3 regions of the Rahnella sp. RcJ3 genome follow, and region 2 is predicted to be linked to each of the others. Evidence: predicted binding sites of a transcription regulator. Region 2 holds the regulator's gene; each other region holds the start of a gene.

Region 1 (4,904 bases), on a different contig from region 2:
CCGATGGCGGAAGCGATCGACCATAGCCTCAGCCATCTGAGTGACAGCGATTTGCAGGCAATTGCCGTCTGGCTGAAACAGACCACGCCGGTCAGTCAGCAAGGGCAGGCGAGAGTCGCAGACCAGTTCGGATCACCGGCAAATTATGCCGATACTTTGCGTGGTGTTCCGCGTCCGGCTGATGCCGATAAAATGAGTGGCTGGCAGGTTTATGATGGCTATTGTGGCAGTTGCCATCAGCCCGACGGCCGTGGCAGCAAGGACGGTGGCCTGCCGTCGCTGATCAATAATACAGCGCTCGGGCACCTGAACAGCGACAACCTGGTGATGGCGATTCTGCATGGCGTGCAGCGCGGGCCGGAAAGCAAAGATGTCGCGATGCCAGCGTTTGAGCATTTACTGTCGGATACGCAGGTCGCTACGCTGAGCAATCAGTTGTTGCGGCAGTTTGGTAACGATCAGGCGAAAGTGACATCTGACCGCGTGAAAGAATTGCGTGCAGGTGGCAAACCTTCGCCGTTGCTTGAACTGGCGCACTGGGGCATGGGCATTGCGGGACTTGTGGTTATCCTGCTGATTGCGCTGTTCTTTGTACGTCGCCGACGTCGTCATTAATCTGTACTGAACAGCAATAAAAAAGGCTGACATTCTGTGTCAGCCTTTTCTTTTCGTGCAGGGATTAAAGGACTTTGTGCGGACCGAAACATTCGTAATGAATGTTGGCTTCGCTGATGTTCATCGCCAGCAGTTGTTTCGCTGCAAACTGCATAAAGCCGACCGGACCGCACAGGTAGAAATGCATCGCCGGATCGCTCAGCTGTGCGCTGACTTTGCTCAGATCCATCAGCCCTTCATACTGAAAATCTTCACCGGGTAAATCATTCGCCTGTGGCCGGTTATACCAGACATGGCTTTCCAGTTGCGGCAGGTTTTTCTGCGCGCTTGTCACTTCACCGGCAAATGCGTGCACGGCACCGTTTTCAGCCGCGTGCAGCCATTGTACCGGCGCATGATGTCCGCGTTCTGCCAGCGTATTGAGCATACCCAACATCGGCGTCTGACCAACACCTGCAGAAATCAGCGCCACCGGCGTGGTATCGCTGATATCCATAAAGAAATCACCGTGCGGGGCAGCAAGATGAATGATGTCGCCCGGCTGCGCAAAATTATGCAGGAAGTTGGATACGGCACCTTGCCCTTCGCGTTTTACCGCGATGCGGTAGGTTTTGCCGTTCGGTGCCTGGGTCAGGGAATACTGGCGGATTTCCTGATTTTCCAGTGAGGCATCGCGGATATATACCGCCAGATATTGCCCCGGCTGGAAGTCGGCCACCGGTTTACCGTCGACAGGTTCCAGCAGGAAAGAGGTAATCAGCTCACTCTGCGGTTGTTTTTCGGCGATGCGGAATTCACGCGTGCCGCGCCAGCCACCCGTTTTTTCTGCGCTGTCCTGATAAATCTCGGTTTCACGGTTAATAAACACATTCGCCAGCACGCCATAGGCTTTGCCCCATGCATCCAGCACTTCCTGACCCGGACTGAACATTTCATCCAGCGTTGCCAGCAGGTGAGCGCCGACAATATTGTATTGTTCAGGCTGGATGGTGAAGCTGGTGTGTTTTTGCGCGATGCGTTCCACTGCAGGCAGCAGCGCCGCCAGATTTTCAATATTAGCGGCATAAGCGCAGATGGCATCAAACAGCGCCTGACGCTGATCGCCGTTGCGCTGGTTGCTCATATTGAAGATGTCTTTCAGTTCGGGATTATGCGCAAACATACGGTCATAAAAGTGTGCGGTCAGTTTCGGACCGGTCGCAGCGAGCAAAGGAATAGTGGATTTAACGGTGGCGATAGTGGCTGAATCAAGCATGGTGAACACCTTGTCTGTGATGATTTTATTTAAACATGTATTTTAAATGCATCTTATATAAACCCACTATTTCTGTAAACACCCCCTAAAGGGGTAAGGGCTTTTCCCGACAGGGGCTGAGTCACAAAGCTGAAATTTGTACATGTTCAGGTGAATATTTATCCCTTGATTATGGACAGATGTTCGCAGATCAAAGCCTTGCTGTATCTGGAGCCAATCGTTTGCCTAAAAACCTCAAACTGACCCTATCCGAAGGCCGCTTAAACATTTACACTGTGGCGCAGAACCCGGAAGGGGCGTTTATTTTTAGTTTGTTGAGTCAGGAGATGCGGATGTTAAAGCGTGAAATGAACATTGCCGATTATGATGCTGAGCTGTGGGCAGCAATGGAAAAAGAAGTTGTTCGTCAGGAAGAACATATCGAGCTGATTGCGTCAGAAAACTATACCAGCCCGCGTGTCATGCAGGCTCAGGGTTCGCAACTGACCAACAAATATGCAGAAGGCTACCCGGGCAAACGTTATTACGGTGGCTGTGAGTACGTCGACATCGTTGAACAACTGGCTATCGACCGTGCAAAAGAATTGTTCGGTGCAGATTTTGCCAACGTTCAGCCGCACTCCGGCTCACAGGCAAACTTCGCGGTGTATACCGCACTGCTGCAACCGGGCGACACCATTCTGGGGATGAACCTTGGCCATGGCGGTCACCTGACGCACGGTTCACCGGTTAACCTTTCCGGTAAACTGTATAACGTGGTGCCTTATGGTATCGACGAAAGCGGCGACATCGATTACGAAGACGTGAAACGTCAGGCCGAACTGCACAAACCAAAAATGATCATCGGCGGCTTCTCTGCATTCTCCGGTATCGTTGACTGGGCAAAAATGCGTGAAATCGCCGACAGCGTTGGCGCTTACTTCTTCGTTGACATGGCACACGTTGCCGGTCTGATTGCTGCGGGCGTTTACCCGAACCCGGTTCCACACGCACACATCGTGACCACCACCACGCACAAAACGCTGGCTGGCCCACGCGGCGGTCTGATTCTGGCGAAAGGCGGCGACGAAGAGTTCTACAAAAAACTGAACTCTGCTGTCTTCCCGGGTGGTCAGGGCGGCCCGCTGATGCACGTGATTGCCGGTAAAGCGGTAGCACTGAAAGAAGCGATGGAACCTGAGTTCAAAGCTTACCAACAGCAGGTGGCTAAAAACGCACAGGCAATGGTGGCTGTAGTTCTGGAACGCGGCTACAAAGTGGTTTCCGGCGGTACGCACAACCACCTGTTCCTGATGGATCTGGTCGATAAGAATCTGACCGGTAAAGAAGCCGATGCCGCTCTGGGTCGCGCTAACATCACTGTGAACAAAAACAGCGTACCTAACGATCCGAAGAGCCCGTTTGTGACCTCTGGTGTGCGTATCGGTACCCCGGCTGTGACCCGTCGTGGTTTCAAAGAAGCTGAAGTGCGCGAACTGGCTGGCTGGATCTGTGACGTGCTGGACAACGTGAACGACGAAGCAACGATCGAACGCGTTAAACAGAAAGTTCTCGACATCTGTGCACGCTTCCCGGTTTACGCGTAATATTTGCGAAGCCGTTAAGCTGCTAAAACCCGCTACGGCGGGTTTTTTTATGGGCATGTATCAGAATTTGTGAGCTGGCAGACATTACGGGAGTATGAAAGCGTCTGCGGATTGCTAGCGATTGTGAGCTTTGTCAAAGTATTGGCCTCACACCGGAGGATTTATGGAATTGCGTTCCACGCGCTGGCTTGCACTCAGTTATTTCACCTATTTTTTCAGTTACGGTATTTTTCTTCCTTTCTGGGGCCTGTGGCTTAAAGGTGAGGGGATCTCCTCCGAAAGCATCGGCTTGTTGCTGGGTGCGGGTCTGGTCGCCCGTTTTCTTGGCACGTTAATCATTTCTCCGTCCATCAAAGACCCGTCTTACCTCATCACCGGTTTGCGTATTCTGGCGCTGCTTACGCTGGCGTTTGCCGTCGGGTTCTGGTTTGGCAACGGCTGGGCGTGGCTGATGATCAACATTGCCGGTTTCAGTCTGTTTTTCGGTCCGCTGGTGCCGCTGACCGATGCGCTGGCAGGCACGTTGCAACGCCAGATCAATATGGATTACGGCAAGGTGCGTGTCTGGGGCTCCATTGCCTTCGTGATTGGATCGGCGGTGACCGGCAAGCTGGTTGAGGTCTACGGTCATAAGGCGATTTTGTACACACTGACCGCAGGCGTGGCCGCGATGTTGCTCGGTATGTTGCTGCGCCCGAGCGTGAAGCCGGTGGGAGAGCCGCGTACCAGCGGTGCGCCGGGTATTTCGTGGAAAGCGTTGCTTGGCGAAAAACCAGTCTGGCGTTTCCTGTTATGTGTGACGCTGTTGCAGGGCGCCCATGCGGCGTATTACGGTTTCAGTGCAATTTACTGGCAGGACGTGGGCTATTCTTCCACGACCATCGGCTATTTGTGGTCGCTGGGCGTCGTGGCGGAAGTGCTGGTCTTTACCTTTAGCAAACAGCTTTTCAGCCGCTGGTCAGCGCGGGATCTGCTGCTGCTTTCGGCCGTGTGCGGTGTGGTGCGCTGGGGAATGATGGGTGCGTTTACCGCGTTGCCGTGGCTGATTGTGATGCAGATTCTGCACTGTGGCACGTTTACGGTTTGCCATCTGGCGGGCATGCGATTTATCGCTGCACGACCACGTGATCAGGTGATCCGCCTGCAATCGGTGTATTCCGCACTGGCGATGGGGGGCGGCGTGGCCGTGATGACCATGGTATCCGGTTTCCTGTTCGAACATCTGCATGCCGGATTGTTCTGGGTGATGGCGCTGCTGGCGGTGCCGGCGATTTTCCTGCGTCCGGTGGTTACGCCGTCAGCGCCGGTGACGTCAGCCCGTTAGGGGGCTTCGAGCAGCGAGCGGATACGTTTACGCTGCTCTTTGGCCAGCGGTAGTTGCGTGTGGATCACCAGCGGGTCGGCGTCGGTGCTGCGGGTGGCGTAAGGGGTGACAATCAGCGCTACGC
Region 2 (4,904 bases):
GCCAGTGACAGAACAAAAAATTCAGGACAAGAATTCGAAGAAGAAAGTTAAAAGTACCGAACTGGCTAAACGAAAGACCACGACGGAGAAAAGTGTCAAAACGACCCGGGCCGAAAGTAAAAAAGAAAAGACACTGAAGACCACGCGGGCCGAAAGCAAAACAGAGAAACACGCCAAAACCCGTTCACTCGCGAAAAACAGCACGGAAAGGGTCAGTAAAAAAGAAGCGTATGGCCGGCACCGTAAAGGTAAAAAGCCCGAAGAAGACAGCAAACCGATTACGCTAAGTGCAACGCATAAAAAACGCTATCAGCATGCCCAGCAAACGGCGATGACCAAACTGATGCATCAGGTAGGAAAACCATATCGCTGGGGCGGAACCTCGCCGAATACCGGTTTTGATTGCAGCGGCTTAGTCTATTACGCCTACAAAGATTTGATCCGTATTAAAATGCCACGCACAGCGAATGAAATGTATCACCTGCGCGATGCGGCTCCGGTCAAACGCGGCGAACTTGAAAGCGGTGATCTGGTGTTCTTCAGAATCAATAACCGCGGCGCTGCAGACCATGTTGGTGTTTACGTGGGGAACGGCAAGTTTATTCAGTCTCCAAGAACGGGCGAAGACATTAAAATCACCTCTCTCGGCGACGATTACTGGCAAGATCATTATGTGGGTGCACGCCGGGTAATGACGCCGAAAACGATCCGATAATAAACAATTCGTTAAGTCTGAAGTTTCGCTAATCAGCCATTGAATAGCATTTAACGAAGAGTTTCTGCAGGGAAGAGTATCGGCGGTAACGGCCACTGCGTAAAATTGAAAAGGGCGATTCCTGTAACAGGAATCGCCCTTTTTTATAGCGGTTCACTTACTGAATCAGTTCATCACCGCAGTGAAGCTGAAAGCGATAATCATAAGCAAAGCGCATACCGTGGTGATCAACGATAATTTCAGGTTGCTGTCCATCAAACCCCCCTTTCGGATCAAATTGTGGCATTTTTTAAGCCACACTAATTGTGTGCCAACGCATTTTCGCATAATTAACATTTAAAATCTTGTGCTGAATGACAATGTATCCCTGAGAATTTTACTTCCACTTTCCTGCATTATAAGAGAAAATTGTCGGTTAACACGCCTGTGTGCCGGTTGATTTCACCCGAGAGCATTTCACGCCTCATTCTGAAGAATCCACCCAACGATTTCACTGCCCTTTTAGAAGCCAGCAGTGAGATCCACGCAAGCAAACGATTAACATAATGCTAACGTGCTGAAACACGTGAGTTCAGGAGTCATTGTTTACATGGCAACGATTAAAGATGTCGCAAAGCGCGCTGGCGTTTCCACTACAACCGTGTCGCACGTCATCAATAAAACACGTTTCGTCGCCGAAGAAACCAAAGAAGCGGTTCTCCTTGCAATCAAAGAGTTACATTACTCGCCGAGTGCTGTAGCCCGCAGTCTGAAGGTCAATAACACCAAAACGATCGGTCTGCTTGCCACCTCCAGCGAAGCGCCCTATTTTGCCGAAGTGATTGAAGCCGTAGAAAACAGCTGCTTCTCCAAAGGCTATACGCTGATTTTGTGTAACTCGCATAATAATCTGGAAAAACAACAAGCCTACCTGCAAATGCTGGCGCAAAAACGCGTCGATGGCTTGCTGGTGATGTGCGCGGAATATCCTGATGAGTTGCTCAATATGCTCGAGGAGCACCGTTCGATCCCAATGGTGGTCATGGACTGGGGCGAAGCGCGTAAGAACTTCACCGACAGCATTATTGATAATGCTTTCGAAGGGGGTTACATGGCCGGGCGTTATCTGATTGAACGCGGTCATCGTGATATTGGGGTGATCCCGGGCCAACTGGCACGTAATACCGGCGGTGGCCGCTTCCAGGGTTTTGTGAAAGCACTGACTGAAGCCAATATTCCGCTGCGTGACGAATGGGTGGTTCAGGGCGATTTCGAGCCGGAATCGGGCTATCAGGCGATGCATAAAATTCTGATGCAGAAGCACCGCCCGACTGCCGTATTTTGTGGCGGCGATGTGATGGCAATGGGCGCAATCTGTGCCGCAGACGAACTGGGCCTGCGCGTTCCTCAGGATATTTCCGTGATCGGTTACGACAATGTGCGTAACGCCCGTTACTTCTCCCCCGCGCTGACAACCGTGCATCAGCCGAAAGAACGTCTGGGTGAAATGGCCTTTACCATGTTGCTGGACAGAATTGTCAGTAAGCGTGAAGAGTCTCAGACCATTGAGGTGCATCCGAAACTGGTCGAACGCCGTTCCGTAGCCGATGGTCCGTACCGCGATTACCGCCGTTAACAGATATCGAACGCCTGCAGATGCAGGCGTTTTTTTCTAATCACGCAGCCATTCCTGATTCATGGTTTCTGTATCGCCCATATATTCCAGCAACCAGGCCAGCGAGGGTGACGGATTGCTTTGATCCCACGTCAGGCAACACGGGCTGTCGGGAAACGTATTTTCCAGCGTCAGCACCTGCAACTTTTTCTGTTCTATCCACGGCGTGACGCGATGAACCGGCATCATACCCACGCATAAGCCTTCGGTCAGGCATTCCAGCGCACAGGTCCAGTCTGGCACGACCAGCCGCCGCTGGTTATCAAGCGTCCATGTATCCCGCTTAGGCAATGTCCGGGAGGTGTCTTCCAGACAGAGTGCAGGATAAGGCCGCAACTCATCATCATTCAGCGCGCCGGATAACTGAGCCAGCGGATGTTGCGGGCTGACGACGCAATGCCAGTCCATAAATCCCATGTCACGAAAACTGAAGCCCCCGCCAACCGGTATCGCGCGTGTAGCACCGATCGCCACGTCTGCCCGCCCGTCAACCAGCGCATCCCAGACACCATTAAACACTTCTGAGTGAATAATGAGTTCGGTGTCCGCAAAATGGCGGTAGAAATCGAGCACCAGACGCCGTGTCCGTGCGGGTTTTACAATCCGGTCAACCGCCACACGTAATTCGCCGCGCCAGCCGTTCGCCACCTGCTGACACTGCCGGCGCGTGGCTATCATTTTTTTTGTCAGAATCCGCGCTTCATCGACAAAAACCTTTCCCGCAGGCGTCAGTACCACGTCACGATGGCGACGTTCAAACAACGGCACGGCCAGCCACTGCTCAAGCTGACGGACGGTATAGCTGATAGCAGAAGGTACGCGGTGCAAATCTTGCGCTGCCGCACTAAAACTACCTGTTCTTGCCACGGCATCTACCACTTCAAGGGCGTATTCTGACCACATAATTCAGCCTTCAATATTTTTGATAGCAGAGTGCAAATATTAGCGTTTCACAAGCCTGTTATCAAAGCGTTAAACTCCGCCTCCGGTATGTAATCTGCATCACATCATCTGCAATAAATAAATTAATGAGACGATAATGAAACCCTCCTTTGGATTTATGCTCTATCTCGCGGGACTGAGCATGCTGGGCTTTTTAGCCACTGATATGTATCTGCCTGCGTTCAGCGCCATGCAAACCAGTCTGATGACCAGCCCCGGGATGATCAGCGCAAGTCTGAGCATTTTTCTCGGCGGATTTGCTCTCGGTCAGTTGTTATGGGGGCCGTTGTCAGACAGGATCGGCCGTAAACCGGTATTGCTTCTTGGTCTGACACTGTTTGCGGTCGGTTGTCTGGGCGTTATCTGGGTTGAGAATGTACGCGCCCTTCTGGCCCTGCGCTTCTTACAGGCGATGGGCGTTTGTGCCGCCGCAGTCACCTGGCAGGCAATCGTTGTTGACCGTTTCTCTGCCGATGTGGCGAAAAAAACCTTCGCCAGCATTATGCCGTTAGTGGCTCTTTCTCCGGCACTGGCACCATTACTTGGTGCGTGGGTACTCAATCATTTTGACTGGGAAGCCATTTTTGCTCTGCTGACCGCAGTCGCCGTCGTCCTGGTGCTGACGACGCTGACTCTGCGTGAGAATAAACCGGCAAAACAAGCGAAGGCTGATAAAACAGGGTTTGCGACGTTACTGAAATCGCCTGTTTACAGCGGGAATGTCATGATTTATGCCGCCTGTTCAGCCGGATTCTTTGCGTGGTTAACGGGTTCACCGTTTATCCTGAGCGACATGGGTTATTCACCCGGTGCCATCGGGCTGAGCTATGTCCCGCAGACTATTGCTTTCCTGCTTGGTGGTTTTGGTTGCCGTGTTGTGATCAGCAAGCTGGACGGTAATAAAATTCTGCCATGGTTACTGGCGGGTTACGGCGTCAGTATGGTGACTTTGTTCTGTGTTGCCATGTTCACGGATGCCGGGCTGATTAGCCTGCTGATCCCTTTCTGTCTGATGGCTTTGGTGAATGGTGCAACCTACCCAATTGTTGTCGCAAATGCATTAATGCCGTTTCCTGCTAATACAGGCAAGGCGGCAGCATTGCAAAATACGCTGCAGCTCGGGTTGTGCTTCCTTGCCAGCTTGCTGGTTTCCGCATTTATTGTGCATCCGCTCATGGCGACAGTCACGATCATGCTGTCTACACTATTGTTGGTAGTTTTGGGTCGCTGGCTCTCTTTGCGGCATGAAATCACGCAAGACAATGGACAGAAATCAGAGCAGGAAACTCAGACAAGGCATGCTAATTAATAGTGATAATACCCTGATGCAACAGTCACTTAACGGGCATTTTCATTCATCACGATTAACTATTGAGAATGCCTGCCAGCGAGCCTATACTCAACAAAACCAAATAAAATAGCACTTTTACAAAACTTTTATCACATACTTAAGCCAGACGCGCGGACAGTGTCACACTTATTTTTTTGTACTTTTTCAAGGATGATTTTCCTGCACGTCTTACGGCGCGCAGGCGTTCTTCTTAATTTCCTCTGTTGGTGTCGAATATCGGGCGAGGCGCTAGTCGTCTGTTC
Region 3 (4,904 bases), on a different contig from region 2:
TCTTACCCGCCATTGTCTGACTACGCATACCCGCCTGGCGCTGACACTATGGATTCAGGGGCTGGGGATTTTGTGCGCGGAAGTGGTGCCGGGCGTCAGTGGTCTGGTGCTTGGCGCGCTACTGACCGGCGGCGGTTTCCTCAGCGTGGTGCAATTGGCCTTACAATACAGCCGCGAGCTTGCACCCAATCACAGCCGTTATATGGCCGGATTGCTGACGACCGGTTACGCTGTTGGCCAGTTATTCGGACCGGTTCTGTCGGCGATTTCTACCGCGCTGACCCATCGTCTGGAGCCTGCGCTGTATGTCGCGCTGGCCGGTTTCATTATTGCGGGTGCGCTGGTCTTCCGGCATAAACGATAAGTTGCAGCTATTTCATCCATCATGAAGCACATTCACTGGATTCTGAACCGGCTCTCCACTACAGTAAGCCACCTCATTTTAGCGTGATCTGCGTCAAAGTGATTACATCTGCCGGAGAAGAAAGAATGCCAATCCTGAGTAAAGAAGCCATTTTGGTTCACGAGGCCCTGTTAGCCCGTGGTCTGGAAACCCCTCTGCGTGAAGCTTTGCCGATCGACAATGAAACGCGCAAGCAGCGGATCCAGGAACATATGACCGGCATCATGCAGCTTCTCAATCTGGATCTTTCCGATGACAGTCTGGCGGAAACGCCGCACCGCATCGCCAAGATGTATGTGGATGAAATCTTCTCCGGACTTGATTACGCCAACTTCCCGAAAATCACCGTCATCGAAAATAAGATGAAAGTGGATGAAATGGTCACCGTGCGCGATATCACCCTGACCAGCACCTGCGAACACCATTTCGTGACCATCGACGGCAAAGCGACTGTGGCGTATATCCCGAAAGACACCGTAATCGGCCTGTCGAAAATCAACCGCATCGTGCAGTTCTTCTCACAGCGCCCGCAGGTTCAGGAGCGTCTGACCCAGCAGATACTGGTTGCCCTGCAAACCCTGCTCGGCACCACCAATGTCGCGGTTTCCATTGATGCGGTGCATTACTGCGTGAAAGCGCGCGGTGTGCGTGACGCGACCAGCGCAACAACGACGACTTCGCTCGGTGGTCTTTTCAAATCCAGCCAGAATACGCGACAAGAATTTTTAAGAACCGTCCGCCATCCGTCGTAACTAAAGCCGCAGCGGTGTTCGCTGCGTTCGGAGACCCGAATCACTGACATCAGTCAGCTCATCGGGCTCTTCTCGCTGGCTGCCATGCTGCAACTTCATTTACTTGGATGGTAGCCACCCTGATTTTCTTCCCTTATTCTTAAATATCTCAATAATCTTCAAAAGGAATGTCAGGGTGCGCTCACGTATTGCCACGCTCGACTTTGCCCGTGGTCTCGCCATTTTTGGCATTCTTCTGCTCAATATCAGCGCCTTCGGTTTACCGAAAGCCGCTTACCTGAATCCGGCATTTGCCGGAACGCCTTCAGCTTCTGATACCTGGACCTGGGCGGTGCTCGACGCGCTGGCGCAAGGCAAATTCCTGATGATGTTCGCCATGCTGTTTGGCGGCGGTCTGTTTTTATTGCTGCCGCGCGGCAAACACTGGATCCAGGCCCGGCTGTCGATTTTATTACTGTGCGGTTTTCTTCATGCCACCCTGATGTGGGACGGTGATATTTTGCTGTCATACGGGCTGATTGGTCTGGTGTGCTGGAGGATGGTGCGGGAAGGGCGCAGCAGTCAGTCGCTGATTTCAACGGGCATCATTTTGTATCTGATCGGTGTGGCCGTGCTGGCGATGCTGGGATTTATTACCTCGCCAAAGCCCGGTAGTTTCTGGCTTCCGGAACCGGCGGAAATTCAGTATGAACAATACTGGCGGCTGAAAGGGGGTTGGGAAGCTATCCGCAACCGGCTCGATTTACTGTCATCCAGTTTGCTGGCGATTGGCGCGCAATACGGCTGGGAACTGGCGGGCGCCATGCTGATTGGCTCCGGCCTGATGCGCAGCGGATGGCTCAAAGGTGCGTTTCGCGTCTCGCATTACCGCAAGGTCGCAGCCGTACTGTTACCGCTTTCATTGCTGATTCAGATCCCGGCGATTTATCTGCAATACCGTACCGGCTGGGACTACCGCTGGAGCGGTTTTCTGTTGCAGGTGCCGCGTGAAATTGGCTCGCTGATGCAGGCGGTGAGCTATCTGGCGCTGTGCTACGGCTTCTGGCCGCTGATTTCCCGCTGGCGCATAACGCACTGGATTTCGCAGACTGGCCGCATGGCACTGACCAATTACCTGTTACAGACGCTCATCTGCATCACCTTCTTCAATGTTTTCGGCTTCTATCAGCACTTTGACCGCCTGCAACTGGTCGCACTGGTGCCGCTGGTCTGGGTGTGCAATGTGCTGGTGACATTGCTGTGGCTGCGTCATTTCCGCCAGGGGCCGGTGGAGTGGCTCTGGCGTCAACTGACGGCGAAAGCAGCGGGTGAAGAACTAAAAGCTGCCTGAACCTGACGTTGATATATCATCCTAAATGATGGATTTGGGATGAAGGTTGCATATTTGTATGTAAACGTTTTCTTTCCTGTGACGAGATTCACGCAGGCGTTTTCGCAAAATGTTTAGGATAGCGGTCGTGCCTCTCCGATGACCACTACACTAAAAAAGGAAACGCCATGCGCACTTCACCTCGCTTCTCTTTGTCTGGTTTCTTTACCTCCTGGGTCAAAAATTTCCGTATTCCTCCGTACCATTCCCTGACTGATCACGGAGCGACGCATGGTCACAATTCGTGATGTCGCCCGGCTGGCGGGGGTTTCTGTCGCCACCGTGTCACGTGTTCTGAACAATCCGTCTATTGCCAGCAAAGAAGCGCGCGAGCAGGTGTTACAGGCCGTCGCCACGCTGGGATACCGGCCCAATGCCAATGCGCAGGCACTGGCGACGCAAAGCAGCGATACCATCGGCGTGGTGGTGATGGATGTTTCAGACCCGTTCTTTGGCGCGCTGGTGAAAGCCGTTGATACCGTCGCGCAGCAGCATCAGAAATACGTCCTGATAGGCAACAGCTATCATATTGCTGAAAAAGAAAGGTACGCCATTGAAGTCCTGATTCGTCAGCGCTGTAACGCACTCATTGTGCATTCCAAGGCGCTGGGGGATGACGAGCTTTCGCGATTTATGGATCAGGTGTCGGGCATGGTGCTGATTAACCGTGTCATTCCGGGCTACGAGCACCGCTGTGTCTGGCTTAACAACGTCAGTGGCGCGGAAATGGCAACCCGCCTGTTGCTGTCCCAGGGGCACCAGCGCATTGGTTACATCGGTTCAAGTCATGGTATCGAAGACGATTTGCAGCGCTACCAGGGCTATTCGCAGGCAATGACGCAGGCACATCAGAGCGGAGATGCGCCACCTGCTGCATGGCGGGCGCAAAGTTCGCCGGATCTGCAGGGCGGGGAAGCGGCGATGGTGGAACTGCTCGGGCGTAATCTGCACCTCAGCGCGGTGTTCGCCTACAACGATTCGATGGCTGCGGGGGCGATGGCCGTGTTGAAAGAAAACGGAATTAACATTCCCGATGACTTTTCGCTGATCGGTTTTGATGACATTCCGATTGCCCGCTATACCAGCCCGAAAATGACCACCGTGCGTTATCCGATCGTTTCCATGGCGACGCTTGCCACTGAACTGGCTTTAAAAGGTGCGGCAGAACAGTTAGCTACGGGCGTTTCGCATTGCTTCATGCCTACGCTGGTCAGACGCCACTCGGTAGCTCCCTGGCAAAATGTGGCACCCGTCACTTATTGATCAAATAACGCGATGTAACCGTTTTCAATCTGTGAGAACTTTCACAGTTTATTAACATCGGGCGCATTATGATTCATTCGTTTTCAATATGATTCAATTTGGGTCCGGTTTACCGGACTTGTTTCACAGCGAGTCAGGACGTTATAAGTCAAGGATGGCAGGCACCCACAATCGTGACGTGGAGCTGTACTGCTCCCGCAGGGATTTCCGGTGCCAAATTCTGTAACACCCTACATAACCGGAGATACAAATGAATAAGAAGGTCTTCACCCTGGCGACTCTGGCTGCAAGCATGATGTTTGGTTTTGCCGCACATGCTGCTGATACTAAAATCGGTGTCACCATCTACAAATATGACGACAACTTCATGTCCGAAGTTCGTAAAGCCATTGAGAAAGATGCGAAAGCCACTCCAGATGTGCAACTGCTGATGAATGACTCGCAAAACAGCCAGTCTACCCAGAACGACCAGGTTGACGTTATGCTGGCGAAGGGTGTTAAAGCGTTGGCCATTAACCTGGTTGACCCGGCTGCTGCCCCGGTCATCATTGAAAAAGCCCGCGGTGCTGGCATTCCTGTCGTTTTCTATAACAAAGAACCTTCCCGTAAAGATTTAGACAGCTACGACAAAGCCTATTATGTCGGGACTGATTCTAAAGAATCCGGCGTGATCCAGGGTGAGCTGATTGCTAAACACTGGAAAGCTAACCCGGCCTGGGATCTGAACAAAGACGGCGTGATCCAATACGTGCTGATCAAAGGCGAGCCGGGCCATCCGGACGCTGAAGCGCGTACTAAGTACGTCATTAGCACCCTGAATGGCAAAGAAGGCCTGAAAACTCAACAACTGCAGCTTGATACCGCCATGTGGGATACCGCACAGGCGAAAGACAAGATGGATGCGTGGTTATCCGGTCCTAACGCTAACAAAATCGAAGTGGTTATCGCCAACAACGATGCGATGGCAATGGGTGCTGTAGAAGCGCTGAAATCCCATAACAAAACCAGCATTCCGGTATTTGGTGTGGATGCCCTGTCAGAAGCGCTGGCACTGGTGAAATCTGGCGCAATGGCCGGTACCGTGTTGAACGATGCAAACAATCAGGCGAAAGCCACG

The links. The regulator PurR, encoded in region 2, represses purine synthesis genes. The targets are predictions, from matches to a motif close to CANGCAAACGTTTGCNTG.
Region 1: the regulator PurR is predicted to act here: its motif matches at 2,081-2,098, upstream of glyA (serine hydroxymethyltransferase).
Region 3: the regulator PurR is predicted to act here: its motif matches at 2,575-2,592, upstream of galS (HTH-type transcriptional regulator GalS).

The regions. Positions count from the first base shown of each region.
Region 1 covers NZ_QSNX01000002.1:132,589-137,492, forward strand. The annotation lists gene DXU84_RS03245 (cytochrome c) at 1-615, shown strand, start outside; gene hmpA (NO-inducible flavohemoprotein) at 680-1,870, opposite strand; gene glyA (serine hydroxymethyltransferase) at 2,203-3,456, shown strand; gene DXU84_RS03260 (3-phenylpropionate MFS transporter) at 3,620-4,780, shown strand; gene csiE (stationary phase inducible protein CsiE) at 4,777-4,904, opposite strand, start outside.
Region 2 covers NZ_QSNX01000012.1:143,154-148,057, reverse strand. The annotation lists gene DXU84_RS16890 (C40 family peptidase) at 1-715, shown strand, start outside; gene DXU84_RS25330 (YnhF family membrane protein) at 881-970, opposite strand; gene purR (HTH-type transcriptional repressor PurR) at 1,305-2,330, shown strand; gene punR (DNA-binding transcriptional activator PunR) at 2,367-3,272, opposite strand; gene punC (purine nucleoside transporter PunC) at 3,409-4,620, shown strand.
Region 3 covers NZ_QSNX01000003.1:283,228-288,131, reverse strand. The annotation lists gene DXU84_RS06100 (YbfB/YjiJ family MFS transporter) at 1-364, shown strand, start outside; gene folE (GTP cyclohydrolase I FolE) at 490-1,155, shown strand; gene yeiB (DUF418 domain-containing protein YeiB) at 1,331-2,485, shown strand; gene galS (HTH-type transcriptional regulator GalS) at 2,756-3,787, shown strand; gene mglB (galactose/glucose ABC transporter substrate-binding protein MglB) at 4,038-4,904, shown strand, end outside.